One region of the Robertmurraya sp. FSL W8-0741 genome, then DNA from elsewhere that is predicted to be linked to it. Evidence: predicted binding sites of a transcription regulator. Region 1 holds the regulator's gene; each other region holds the start of a gene.
The links. The regulator Rex, encoded in region 1, represses fermentation and respiration genes when NADH is low (regulators of the CRP and FNR family bind a similar motif). The targets are predictions, from matches to a motif close to TTGTGAAATATTTCACAA.

Region 1 (3,188 bases):
AACCTCCTCAATTAATATTATGTAATATTTATTAGCACTCGCACACTTTGAGTGCTAACACAATTAATATATTAATGAATTCTCTTTTTTTTTGCAAGTATCATGCACGATTTTTTTAAAAAATTAACACAAATTTTTACATGAATTTTCAGATCGTACTACGCTTCATTTCCTGCCGGTTCTTTCTTGTGTATAACCTTTCAAAGTATGTACTACTTTTGAAAAAATATCCATCGACAAATATTTTAAGGCAACTATTTGTACGTTTAGCAATTTTATTAGTAGAATGGTTTTAGTGCATCATTAGTTAGGTTTAAAAGGGGAATCATAATTTGAAAAAAGAATATTGGTACATTTTAATCATTTACATTACGATGCAACTTTCAACTTTTGTTGGGGTGCCGGCTTTAACATTTGGCGGCGTGCTAATTGGATATAGTATTGAGGAGATGGCTGTTTACGCTGTCGTTATTTGGATTGTCTTCAGCTTTTCCGTAGCCTTGCTCGCGACTTTATTCCTTTTGCGTAAAGAAATGAAGCAACCAAGCTTGGATCGAGAGACTGCTTCTGTTTCAGCCTCAATCTTTTGGGCGATCGCTGGTGTATTTCTCGCGTTATTTGCTCAAGGGTTAGCTGCCAATATTGAAAGTTGGTTAGGAATAGATATGGGCTCTGAAAATACACAGCAAATCCTCTCTTTGATTGAATCCTTTCCAGTTGTTGTCATTGTCAGTTCTGTTATTGGACCCATTCTGGAAGAAATCGTTTTTCGTAAAATTATTTTCGGCTCACTTTATAAGCGGCTGAACTTTTTTCTCTCAGCCATAATAAGCTCCATTATTTTTGCCTTAGCCCATGCAGAAATCGAACATTTATTGCTTTACTCAGCAATGGGCTTCACCTTTGCTTTTCTTTATATTAAAACAAAACGAATTATTGTTCCAATCATTGCTCATGTTGCCATGAACACCTTTGTTGTTCTCGTGCAATCTGTTTTTAAAGAAGATATTGAACGAATGCTACGAGAAGCAGAATCTATTCAGAGCTTCATTGGAGGTCTTTTTCTATGATACGAACACCTTTGTTCTCAGGTATCCTTTATATTGTTCTTGGACTTTTATTTACCTATTTTGCCGTCCAGGATGTTCAGCGTAATGGCGAATGGGGAATTTTCACCTATTTATTCGTCATTTTAGCTACCTTTGATTTCGGAAGTGGGATTCGAATGGTTCTCTTTCACTTCAAAGTAAAAGCCATTCAAAAAGATAAAAAATAAACAGCATAAAAAAAGGCATGAACTTAGTTATACCGAGTCCATGCCTTTTGTCATAAAATTATTCCTCTTCCTCATCTACTCCATAATGCTTAAGGAAATACACCAATGATTGAAGCTCCACAGCCAGATCAATATGGTGAACTCTTGTTGTCGCCGGTACGGTTAGTCTTGCCGGTGTAAAATTAAGGATTCCTTTAACATTAGCTGCTACGAGTCGGTCTGTAATCGTCTGGGCAAATGGAGCTGGTACCGTTAAAATTGCTACTGTAATGCCCATTTCTGTAATTATTTTTTCAAGCTCGTCCATATGATGAATAGGAACATCCCCGATCGATGTACCGATCTTCGCCTCTTCAACATCAAAGCCAACAGCAATTTTTGTATTATTATTTTTCAAGAAATTATAATGAAGCAGCGCAGTACCTAGATTTCCGACACCAATCAACGCAACTTTTGTTAACTCATCTTGATCAAGGGTCTTACGAAAAAAGGTTAGCAAATAATTAACATTATAACCATAGCCTTTTTTTCCTAAGGCACCGAAATAGGAGAAATCTCTCCGGATTGTTGCTGAATCTACCTTCACCGCTTCACTTAGCTCAGCAGAGGAAACCCTCTGTTTTCCTGAAGAATGTAAATTCTTTAAAAAGCGATAATATAACGGTAGTCTCTTTGCCGTTGCTTGAGGTATTTTCACTGTATCGTTACTCATTTTATTTCCCCCACCCCTATATAGTCCTTTTTTAACGAGTTAAACCTTATCTTACTTCTTCTTCCCTTTTAAAATCGCCGTTTTTCCCACCAGTTTTTTCCACTAAATACGTTTGACCAATAACCATGCCCTTGTCAACAGCCTTACACATATCATACACTGTCAGAGCGCAAATCGAAGCCGCTGTTAACGCTTCCATTTCTACTCCCGTATTTCCTTTTGTCTTAACAGATGCAGTAATTTTTAACTCATAATTCTCATCTTTTATTACCCACTTGAATGAAATATTCACTCCTGTCAAGGGAAGCGGATGACACATTGGTATAATATCCGCTGTTTTCTTACAAGCCATAATTCCTGCTACTTGAGCAACTGCAAGTACATCCCCTTTTTTATTTTGCTGCTGGGTAATTTGCTCGTAAATTTGTTTATTTACTGTAATACTAGAGTTAGCAATTGCCGTTCTTACGGTTTCCTTCTTATTGCTAACATCGACCATTTTTGCTCTGCCTTCTTCATTAAAATGGGTAAACTCTGCCATTATCAAACACCTCACTTCAAATGATACACTATTTTGTGATCTTTGTGAAAACATTGTTATTATCTTCACAATAAATTTTTCCTTTCACGAGGAAAAAAAGTGTCTCGTAATAAAGAAGAGTGTCAGGAAAAATCTTCTTTAATTGCTGTTCTTAATGTTCTACGTTACACTATTCCTAGACATACTGAGGTGAAACGAATGATACTATTACAAGTCAATCAACTATCAAAATCATATGGGGCTGACCCCATTTTAACGAATATAAAACTTGAGGTACAAACAAAGGATCGGATTGCACTCGTTGGACGAAATGGTGCTGGAAAATCAACACTCCTGAAAATTATCGCTGGACAGCTGTCTTATGAAAGTGGCGAAATTATTAAACCAAAAGGTGTCGAGATTGGATATTTAGCACAAACCACCGGACTGGAATCGGATTATTCCATTTGGGATGAAATGTTGACGGTGTTCCAGCATTTGAAATCACAGGAACGTACGCTGAGGCAATTGGAAGAAAAAATGGCTGATCCGGCTATCTTCAATCATTCAACTGAGTACGAAAAAATTATAAAAGAGTATGATCAGCTGCAAGTATCCTACAAAGAAAACGGTGGCTATCAGTACGAAGCAGATATTCGCTCTGTCTTGCATGGATTAAA
Region 2 (3,188 bases), 2.7 Mb from region 1:
TGCGATCAAAGTTGATTGCTGCAACAACTGTTGGATAATTCGGGATGAAGAAATAGCCATTGACTGCTGGGAACATAGCAATTAACAGTGCCGGATTAATCCCTAACGTAATTCCTAAAGGCATAAGTGTTCGAACGGTTGCAGCTTGACTATAAAGAAGAATCGATAAGATAAATAGCGCGACGGCAAATAACCATGGTGCAGACGTAACTAAATCGGAAATGGAGCCTGTGATCATCTCGCTATTTCCACTGAAAAAGGTATCTCCCATCCAGGCAATCCCAAAAATAGCCACTACTGCTGCAGCGCCTGCCTTAAAAACACTGCCAGAAACAATTTTTTCAACATTGACTTTGCAAAAAATAATCATGAGAGCTGCTGCAGTAAGCATGATGATTTCAATCGTTGCAGGCATTCCCATTCTTTCCAGCTCACCTTCAATCTCCCAAGCTGGACGCAAATTCTCAAATGAACCGAAGAAGACAACTAAAACAGCGGCAAGTAAGAATAATGCAACAGAAAGCTTAGAGCTTTTATCTGCCACAAACGCTTTCTTTTCCTTTTTAATCGGCGCTAATCCCGCTTCTAATCGTTTTAAATATTCCGGATCGTCAGACAGCTCTTTACCCGTTTTACTAGCAATAAATGCTCCAATCATACAAGCAATAAAAGTTGATGGAATACAGATCATTAAAATATCCGTGAGCGTAATATTAAAGTCAGCTAACAACGCCAACAAAGCAACCGTTGCCGCGGAAATCGGACTAGCGGTTATCGCTTGCTGGGATGCTATGACAGCAATGGACATAGGTCTTTCTGGTCGTATCCCCGCTTCACGTGAAACCTCAGCAATCACTGGTAATACTGAGTAAGCAACATGTCCAGTTCCCGCACAAAATGTAAATAAATATGTCACCATTGGTGCTACATAGGTGATATATTTCGGATTTTTCCGCAGTGCCTTTTCAGCTAAATAGACAAGATACTCCATGCCGCCTGCAGCTTGCAAAGTACCGGCTGCTGTTATAACGGCTAAAATCATCAGCATGACATCAATTGGAGCAGAAGTTGGTTGGAGACCAAAAATAAATACAAAGATAGCTAAGCCGACACCACCCATAACTCCAAGTCCAAGACCTCCCAGTCTTGCCCCAATAAAAATACAAGCGAGCAGTATAACTAACTGGAGCCAAAGCATCATTGATTACCTCCTATCATGATTCAATTTAAAGAATGGCTTTACTTTAAATATTTCATCACCACCTTTTTGTGAATATTTTCACATAAGTATCCGTCTCGAATGACATTTATTCATATAGGCTATTAATAACCTTCATCTTCATCATATTGACGACCTACAGAAATCTACAATATGTTACAGCGCCGGTCGAGATATACATAATTTTGTCATTTTTAATAGAACATTCATTTTTACGATCCTTTACAATGAAAGAGGAAAAGAAACAGCGATATGAGTTTTTACTCGAAGGAAGGATCAATGAAGTGAATAGAAAACTCTTAACTTATTTATTGCTAATTATCCTTGTTCCGATAGCAGGGGAATTCAACTTTTATCCTTTAAAAACGGAAATTAGGATTAGCTTGGGAACTCCTGTCTTTTTCTTTATTCTGCTATGGTCGAACAGGATTAACCCAATAGTCGCCGGGTTTCTTACGGGGCTGTCAGTCGTTATTTTTCGGGTACAACTCGGAACCACTATTATGGTTGACAGTTCAATTGCTTCGCTATGGGGGTTCCATGGACCGGTTTTTTTCTATTACTTTACATATGGACTTTTCTTTTATTTATTAAGACTAAAAAAGTTTCTTCATGCTCCGTTTATCATGGGATTACTTGGGGTCGTTACAGAGGTTTCTGCCAGCATGCTCGAAATCGGGGCTCGAAATTTAATATTTCAACAAGAAATGTCATTCAGTACCTTTATGTGGATTAAAAGCATTGCCATCCTTCGCAGCTTTTTTGTTCTCGGCTTTTTTAATATCATTATATTGCGCAAGACAAAGCAAGGAGAAGCTGAGCTAAGAGCAAAAAATGAACAAATGCTGATTCTTGTTTCTAATTTATACGTTGAAATGATCCAACTGACAAAAACGATTCAAAATGCAGAAAATCTTACAAGAGAATCATATGAGTTATATATCGAATTAAAAAAGGAGAATCATCGATTTGCGACAAACCTTCTCTCTATTTCGGGAAAAACGCACGAAATAAAAAAAGATGATCAACGGATTTTCTCTGGGCTGGCAAAATTAATAGATAAAGGGCCAAATCTTGATTATATGAACATTGAAGAAATTCTCAATGTCATTGTAGCCTCTAATCATAATTACAGCCTGTTCTTAGAAAAAAAGATCCATTTTCGACTATCTATTAACGGAAGTCATCCACCCTATCGAACCTATGTGATTTTATCAATCATCAACAACCTTGTCGCAAATGCTGTTGAAGCAATTGAAGGTTCAGGAGAAGTTGTCATTTCTGTTAATCTGAATGAAGACTTTTTAATTATTTCAGTATCCGATAATGGTCCAGGAATTGCGAAAAAACATAGAAAATTAATCTTTCAACCTGGATTTACTACAAAATTCGAAGGCAATGGAAAACCATCAAACGGAATTGGTTTAACCTATATAAAAAATGTAATCGAAGAAATAGAGGGGACGATAGAATTGGTCGATCAAGAGAAAGACAGTGGCACAACCTTCGTCATTTCTCTGCCAATCAACAAAATGAAAGGAAGTGATTTTCGATGAGATTTTTCCTTGTTGATGATGACGATTCGATAAGGATGATTTTATCTGACATTATCGAAAATGAACATTTTGGCGAGATTGTCGGCGAAGCAAGAGACGGTTCAGAGATTGATACAGTGCTATTATCAAGAAAAAAAGTGGACATTCTTCTCATAGACCTGCTAATGCCCCATCGTGATGGTCTAGAAACCATCCGGGCTATTACACCTGATTTTACAGGAAAAATTGTGATGCTTTCACAAGTTGAAATTAAAGAATTAATCGGCGAAGCCTACGCTCTCGGGATTGATTATTATATTTTGAAACCGATTAACAAGCTTGAAGTCATTAATGTTTTAAAAAAAGTTAGCGAAAGAATTATTCTCGAAAATTCCATTCACAGATTTCAGGCATCTTTAAGTCAAATTGATTCT
Region 3 (3,188 bases), 2.0 Mb from region 1:
GTCAGAGATAATATCGTGATCATTGTAAACCAGCCATTATTACCTGCCGATGTAAATCCATATAGCAAGCCACCAAAACCGAAAGATGAAAAAATGATTGATGGAATATCAAGCTTTGGCTTTTGCACTTCTGTAACATTTTTTAGAGCGAAAAACGCGATAATGATATCAATAATTGCGATAGGCAAAATAATATAAAATAGCACCCGCCACGAATAATGTTCCGTTACATAACCGGATAACGCCGGCCCAATTGCCGGTGCAAATGAGATTACCAGTCCAATCAGCCCCATTGCTGCTCCACGTTTGTTGACAGGAAAAATCATTAAAAATACCGTTTGCATCAAGGGTAGCATTACGCCAGCACCAGTGGATTGAATGACGCGACCGACTAATAGCATTGGAAAATTCGGGGCAATAGCTGCGACAAATGTGCCCACTGCAAATACGCTCATCGCTGTTATAAATAGCTGTCTAGTCGAAAAACGCTCTAATAAAAACGCACTAATTGGAATCATAATGCCGTTAACTAGCATAAAGACAGTTGTTAGCCATTGCGCGGTATTAGCTGTAATTCCCATCTCTTCCATAATCGGCGGAATTGCTGTAATCATTAATGTTTGATTTAATATAGCAATAAACGACCCTGCAAGTAACAAGATAACAATTGTTCTTCTGTTGAAATTTAAATTTTGCATAACATACCTTCCCTCTTGCTTTAGATTACTTTATAAAGAATACATGATTCGGTACCAATATTCTATTAGTTTGTTTCCAATTTAATGAAATTTAAGAGCAGCTTTGTTTACAGACATTTTGTAACAGCAAAAACAAAAAATGGATTAAAAACAAAAAACAGCAGGAACAGTTCCTGCTGTTGGATTGGTTATATTTCAAATCATGTAGAAATTGTATGACTTGCTTCATGCTTATCTTTATTCATTACTTTACGGAGGTATGGCAATACGTAGCGATCTAATCCGTATTTACCAGCATTATAGCCTGCTGCTGCAATAAATACTCCCATGATGATGTCTGTTGGGTTATGAGATACAGTGCCGGAAAGCATGAATGAGAAATTCATCACGAGGGCAAAAAATGCTGCTGCTGTTGTTAAACAGCCAAGTATCAAACCTAAACCAACTAATAATTCTCCCCAGGCAACGAGAGTGCTAAATAAACCTGCATTTGGAACGGCAAAGCTGTCCAAAAATGTTACCCAACCACTATACACTGCTGAACCATCCGGTCCCGTAACAGGGTTGGCAACTGCTCCCTTTAAAAAGCCACTTGCATCAAATCCTCCTGTAATTTTGCCCCATCCTGCTGTCATCCATGCCCAACCAAGATAAATACGCACGACCGTTAAAATAACTGCAACAATATTGTTCTCCCTTAATAATTTACCAATCATAATAAATCTCCCCTTATGCAACTTGCTAATATTATTTTCTTTCTACTTAAAGATTAGCATTAAAAACTAAGAAATACATTATATTGTGATTTTATTCACAAATTTGATACAAAGTTATGGCAGACTTTTGAACATGGTTCATCAATAATTTAATGTGTAGGAAAACTTATCTTTTTTCTTCTAACTTGCATATATCGATAACATTTTTGTTGTTTTCTCTCATACACTTTATGTAGAGGTGATGACTGTGGCGAGGGTGAAATATACGGAAAGCGATGTAGCCTTAGTGGCAAGAATGATGCGGGCTGAGGCTGAAGGGGAAGGTCGACTCGGAATGCTTATGGTTGGCAATGTTATCGTCAATCGACTTAAAGCGAATTGTTTAGACTTTAAAGATTTAAGAACGATTTCACATGTTATTTTCCATGTTCAAGGAGGAAATTATTCCTTCGAAGCTGTACAGAAAGGAAATGTTTTTTATAATCCTGCACGTGCTGTTGAAAAGAAATTAGCGAAACAAACTTTAGAATTTTGGAGAGAACATCCTTCCAAGTATGCATTATGGTACTTTAATCCGTATGCTCCCTGTCCACCTACATGGTATGATCAGCCATTTGCAGGACAATTCAAACAACATTGCTATTATGAACCACAGGCAAATACATGTGATAGTGTATATGCATGGTAAAAAATCGCCAGCGGCAGCGACTTTTACCTTCTGCAAATACTTTAATTATAGTTTTCTTTCCAAGATGAACTGCCCGTTGTTTACGGGCAGCATTCCTTTAATCCTTATTCATCTGCTTACGTACATAAATACTTGCCAAAATTACTGCGCCAGTGAGCAAAGATGCCCACCATGAGAATTCAAAAGAAGGACCGATTTTGGGCAGAAACTTGACTGTTAATAAGATCAAAGCCATACCGATGGCTCCAATGAGACCAGCTTTCATTACCTCTTTCCATTTGCTTTGTTTTTCCTTAAACAAAGTGCCCTCAATCAACTTTAAAATATATATTATCGTCACAATCACAAATGTGGCAATGACGAATGCAATCACGATAACAGTAACCGGATATACAGTTGAATTAACTGCTGTGAACGGGGACAATACTAAGAAAAGAAAACCTCTAATTATAAGCAGCCAACCAACAATATTGGCAACAATCCCACTAATGAACGGGAACAGTTCTCGTTTCTTAGATTTTGGAAGCTGCTCGATAATTTCATCTGCATACCCTTTTAAGTCATCACCAAATATATCTTTTCCTGTTTTTCCTATCTGCTGCCCTTCAAGTAGATGATCAAGTAATTCCATTAATATTTCTTCTGTATGCAATTCGGAAAGTCTGAACTTAAGTCGGATATAAATTAATAAATCACTATAATATGCTTCATTTTCTGGAGTTAATAATTCTCTTTTGCGATTGTTCTCTTCAACCAAAGCTTTAACATTCATAACTGGCTTCCTCCCCCTATCAGCAATTCATTGACTGGTTTTGATAATTGAGTCCATTCTTCGGTTATTAGTTGCAATGCCTTTTTCCCTTCTTCCGTCAAAAAATAATATTTGCGATTTGGACCGGATTCAGAAGGCTGCATTTCTCCTCTAATTAAGCGGTTTTTTTGAAGCCTTAATAAGATCGGATAGATTGTCCCTTCACTAACATCTGCTAAGCCAATCTGAAATAATTTTTGCGAAAGCTCGTAACCGTACACAGGCTCTTTCTCTATCACTGCCAATACACATCCATCTAATATCCCTTTTAACAA
Region 4 (3,188 bases), 3.9 Mb from region 1:
ATCCGTTAAACCATTCCAAACAGGAACACCGGAGTATTTCGCCAGCAATTCCACGGTCTCATGGCTAAAGCCTCTAAATTCAATCCCGTCAAACATTCTTCCCAATACTTTGGCAGTGTCTTCTACAGATTCCTTTTTCCCAAATTGAATATCTCCTTTACCGAGGTATTCTGGATGGGCTCCTAAATCAATGGTCGCTGTCGTAAAAGCACATCTTGTCCTTGTCGAAGGCTTTTCAAACAGTAAGGCGATATTTTTTCCTTCCAAATATTTATGGGGAATTCCCTGTTTCTTTTTCACCTTCAGCTCTTCTGCAAAGTCTACTAAATAATTAATCTCTTCCTCAGTAAAATCGCGTAATGCTAAAAAGCTTCTTCCCTTTAAATTTGGCTTCTTATCAGTCAACATAATCCTCTCCACCTTTTTCTAAAATGTCTGCTCGTTTACTAATGTATAAAGATGAATAACAGATACCATTCTGATCGATTAAATATCTTCTCTCATAATTGGCATACTCATACAACGAGGACCCCCACGGCCTCTTGATAATTCCGAGCTCGGTACCTCTATCACTTCTATGCCGCTTGCCCTTAACAGTTCGTTCGATACATAGTTTCGGTCATACGTCACAACGACTCCAGGCGAAATCGCAAGAGTATTCGAACCATCATTCCACTGCTCACGGGCAGAAGCTATGACATCTCCGCCACCGCACGGAATAAGTTGAATTTCATCCAGCCCTAACACTTCCTTCAAACATTCTGTTAAGTTACTCCGCTCCGTAATTTTTACATGCTCTGAGTCTTTGCCTTTTTCAAGAATATAGATTCGCATATTTCCGTCAGGCCCTTGGATAGCTGGGTGGATCGTGAATTTATCGTAGTCCACCATCGTAAATACCGTATCAAGATGCATGAATGCCCGGCTCTTTGGAATTTCAACGGCAACTATTTTGGTAATGTCACTTTGACGTTTAAAAAGGTTGAGTGCCAATTTCTCTATCGCTCGCGCAGAAGTGCGTGCACTAACCCCAATCGCAACCGTGCTCTTCGAAAGAATCAGTTCATCTCCGCCTTCAATAGCGAATTCATAATCCCGGTTAAGCCATACAGGAACATCGTGCTTTGCAAAGCGTGGATGATATTTAATAATGTATTCCATGAACATCGATTCTCTGCGCCGTGCTCCTTCTCTCATGCGATTAATAGATAAGCCGTTGCCAATCGCCGCTGCCGGATCACGTGTGAAATATAGATTAGGCATCGGATCTAAATAAAACGGATAATGGTCTGCCATAAACTCGTATAAATGAGTTTTCTTTCCTTCCTCAATTTCAGTTTTCATGACCCCTGCGATCATTTTGTCGACCATTTGATCGGTCGGAAATGAAAGCAAATATTCCTTTAAAGTTTCCCTTGCTCCATTTACATTCGACTTGCTCTCCGCTAAAAATTGGTCAATGAACTGGAGGCGAATCTCTTCCGAACTTAAAACTTCCGTCAATAAATTTTCTAAATATAGAACCTCAACACCACGGTTTTTTAAAGCGTTTGCAAAATAATCATGTTCCTTTTGAATCGTAGGAAGATAAGGAATATCATCAAATAGTAATTTGTGCAAAAACTCTGGAGTTAAATTTTCTACTTCTTTCCCTGGACGATGAAGCAAAACAGTCTTTAATTCGCCAATTTCAGATGTTACGTGAATCGGATGCCTCATAATAAAACCTCCTTCATTTCCTATAACATTTTGTATGGATATCCTTTACACTTTTCATGATAAAAGGTTTATATTGTTAAAACTGTGGTCATCCTTGAACATTGGTTGTGAATTATTTCACAAAAAATATTATACACAACTCAACTATTTGTATATTTTTACAAAGAAATCGCTTTCAACATTATTTTCTCTGTCATCGTTCTACTTTTTCCTGCATATTTCGAGAATATTTTCAGATCACGGCTTATAAAATAAATATATTCTGACTATTTATTAGAACAGCACAATAAAAAAGGACGATTATTCATTATGATCGTCCGAACACATTTGCTAAATTGATCGTTCTAAACAAAAATGACGATCTCCAATTGGAAACCGCCTTGTTAAGTAAGCGAGTCTATATTTTTATAAGCTTGAGTTTGCCGTTTCGATGCCGACGTATTTAAGGAGACGGTCATGCAAAATGATCGCATCCTCATCAGAGCGGCAAATGATTAAGCAAGTATCATTTCCACAAACCGTTCCTAGCATCTCTGGCCATTCAATTTGATCCAGTAGCGCACCAATTACATGGGCATTACCTGGGCTTATTTTAAGGACGATAAGGGGACCGACCATGCTTAATTTTTCAAATACTTCAACAAGTGAACGTTCAAGCCTTTCATGTGGCTTATAATTAATATCTCCAACCAAGCTGTAGCGAAAGCTCCCAGTGTTTAGAGGAATTTTAATTAGATTTAACTCTTTTATGTCCCTCGAAACAGTTGCTTGAGTGACCTTCATCCCCTTTTCACATAAAAGTCTAACAAGATCCTCTTGTGTTTCAATTTCATGCGTACGAACCAGTTCTCTAATAAGGTGATGCCTTTGGCCCTTTGACATGTGAATACACCTCTCCTGTAAAAATCGAGTCAATCTTCAATTTGATTGTACATTGAACGTTCCTCTTTTTTTACAGAAAAAGTGTCGATTCTATTACAGATCTTGTCACTTAGCTTCGTACCTTTTGCGCCATCCGTTGAGCATACCAAAAGCCCGTTGTTAAAGAGAAGGCATCAATGACAATGAGCAAGAAAGAGTTAGTATAACCTTTATAAACAGACGCCGTAATAAGCGCAACCGTTAGGATCAGCCCTATGTAGCGATTATAGGTTACTCTCGTAAATAACACGACAAGAATTCCAGGTAAAAGGAGTGCCATTACTACTTTCATTAACACTATCTACACCTTCTTCACATTAAATACAAAGTTACTAAACTAAGAATAGCTTTTTTCAATGTGATAGGCAAATAGGCTAGTGGAAAATTCACCGGCCACGCCCACCTTTAGCTTGTCAAAAAAGCCAACTGATTTCCTTGAAGAACGCTGGATATGATTGAAACTTCCCTCATGCTAAAAGGAGCATATTATGGAAGATTGGCTCAAGCTGATCCCGCTCTATTTCATTGATAATGAATTCAAAGCCATA

Region 2: a site for Rex is predicted at 1,268-1,285, ahead of NST02_RS10205 (anaerobic C4-dicarboxylate transporter family protein). Genes of this name have one in related genera too.
Region 3: a site for Rex is predicted at 1,498-1,515, ahead of NST02_RS13675 (DoxX family membrane protein). Genes of this name have one in related genera too.
Region 4: a site for Rex is predicted at 1,825-1,842, ahead of arcA (arginine deiminase). Genes of this name have one in related genera too.

The regions. Positions count from the first base shown of each region.
Region 1 is NZ_JBBOQG010000001.1:4,818,245-4,821,432, forward strand. It holds gene NST02_RS23630 (CPBP family intramembrane glutamic endopeptidase) at 333-1,070, shown strand; gene NST02_RS23635 (YdiK family protein) at 1,067-1,276, shown strand; gene NST02_RS23640 (redox-sensing transcriptional repressor Rex) at 1,335-1,988, opposite strand; gene moaC (cyclic pyranopterin monophosphate synthase MoaC) at 2,035-2,529, opposite strand; gene NST02_RS23650 (ABC-F family ATP-binding cassette domain-containing protein) at 2,728-3,188, shown strand, end outside.
Region 2 is NZ_JBBOQG010000001.1:2,118,475-2,121,662, reverse strand. It holds gene NST02_RS10205 (anaerobic C4-dicarboxylate transporter family protein) at 1-1,198, opposite strand, end outside; gene NST02_RS10200 (sensor histidine kinase) at 1,504-2,775, shown strand; gene NST02_RS10195 (response regulator) at 2,772-3,188, shown strand, end outside.
Region 3 is NZ_JBBOQG010000001.1:2,822,827-2,826,014, forward strand. It holds gene NST02_RS13670 (DHA2 family efflux MFS transporter permease subunit) at 1-698, opposite strand, end outside; gene NST02_RS13675 (DoxX family membrane protein) at 899-1,414, opposite strand; gene NST02_RS13680 (cell wall hydrolase) at 1,662-2,102, shown strand; gene NST02_RS13685 (DUF1129 family protein) at 2,200-2,874, opposite strand; gene NST02_RS13690 (PadR family transcriptional regulator) at 2,871-3,188, opposite strand, start outside.
Region 4 is NZ_JBBOQG010000001.1:967,724-970,911, reverse strand. It holds gene argF (ornithine carbamoyltransferase) at 1-408, opposite strand, end outside; gene arcA (arginine deiminase) at 487-1,719, opposite strand; gene ahrC (transcriptional regulator AhrC/ArgR) at 2,125-2,601, opposite strand; gene NST02_RS04605 (CsbA family protein) at 2,711-2,932, opposite strand; gene NST02_RS04600 (EAL domain-containing protein) at 3,108-3,188, opposite strand, start outside.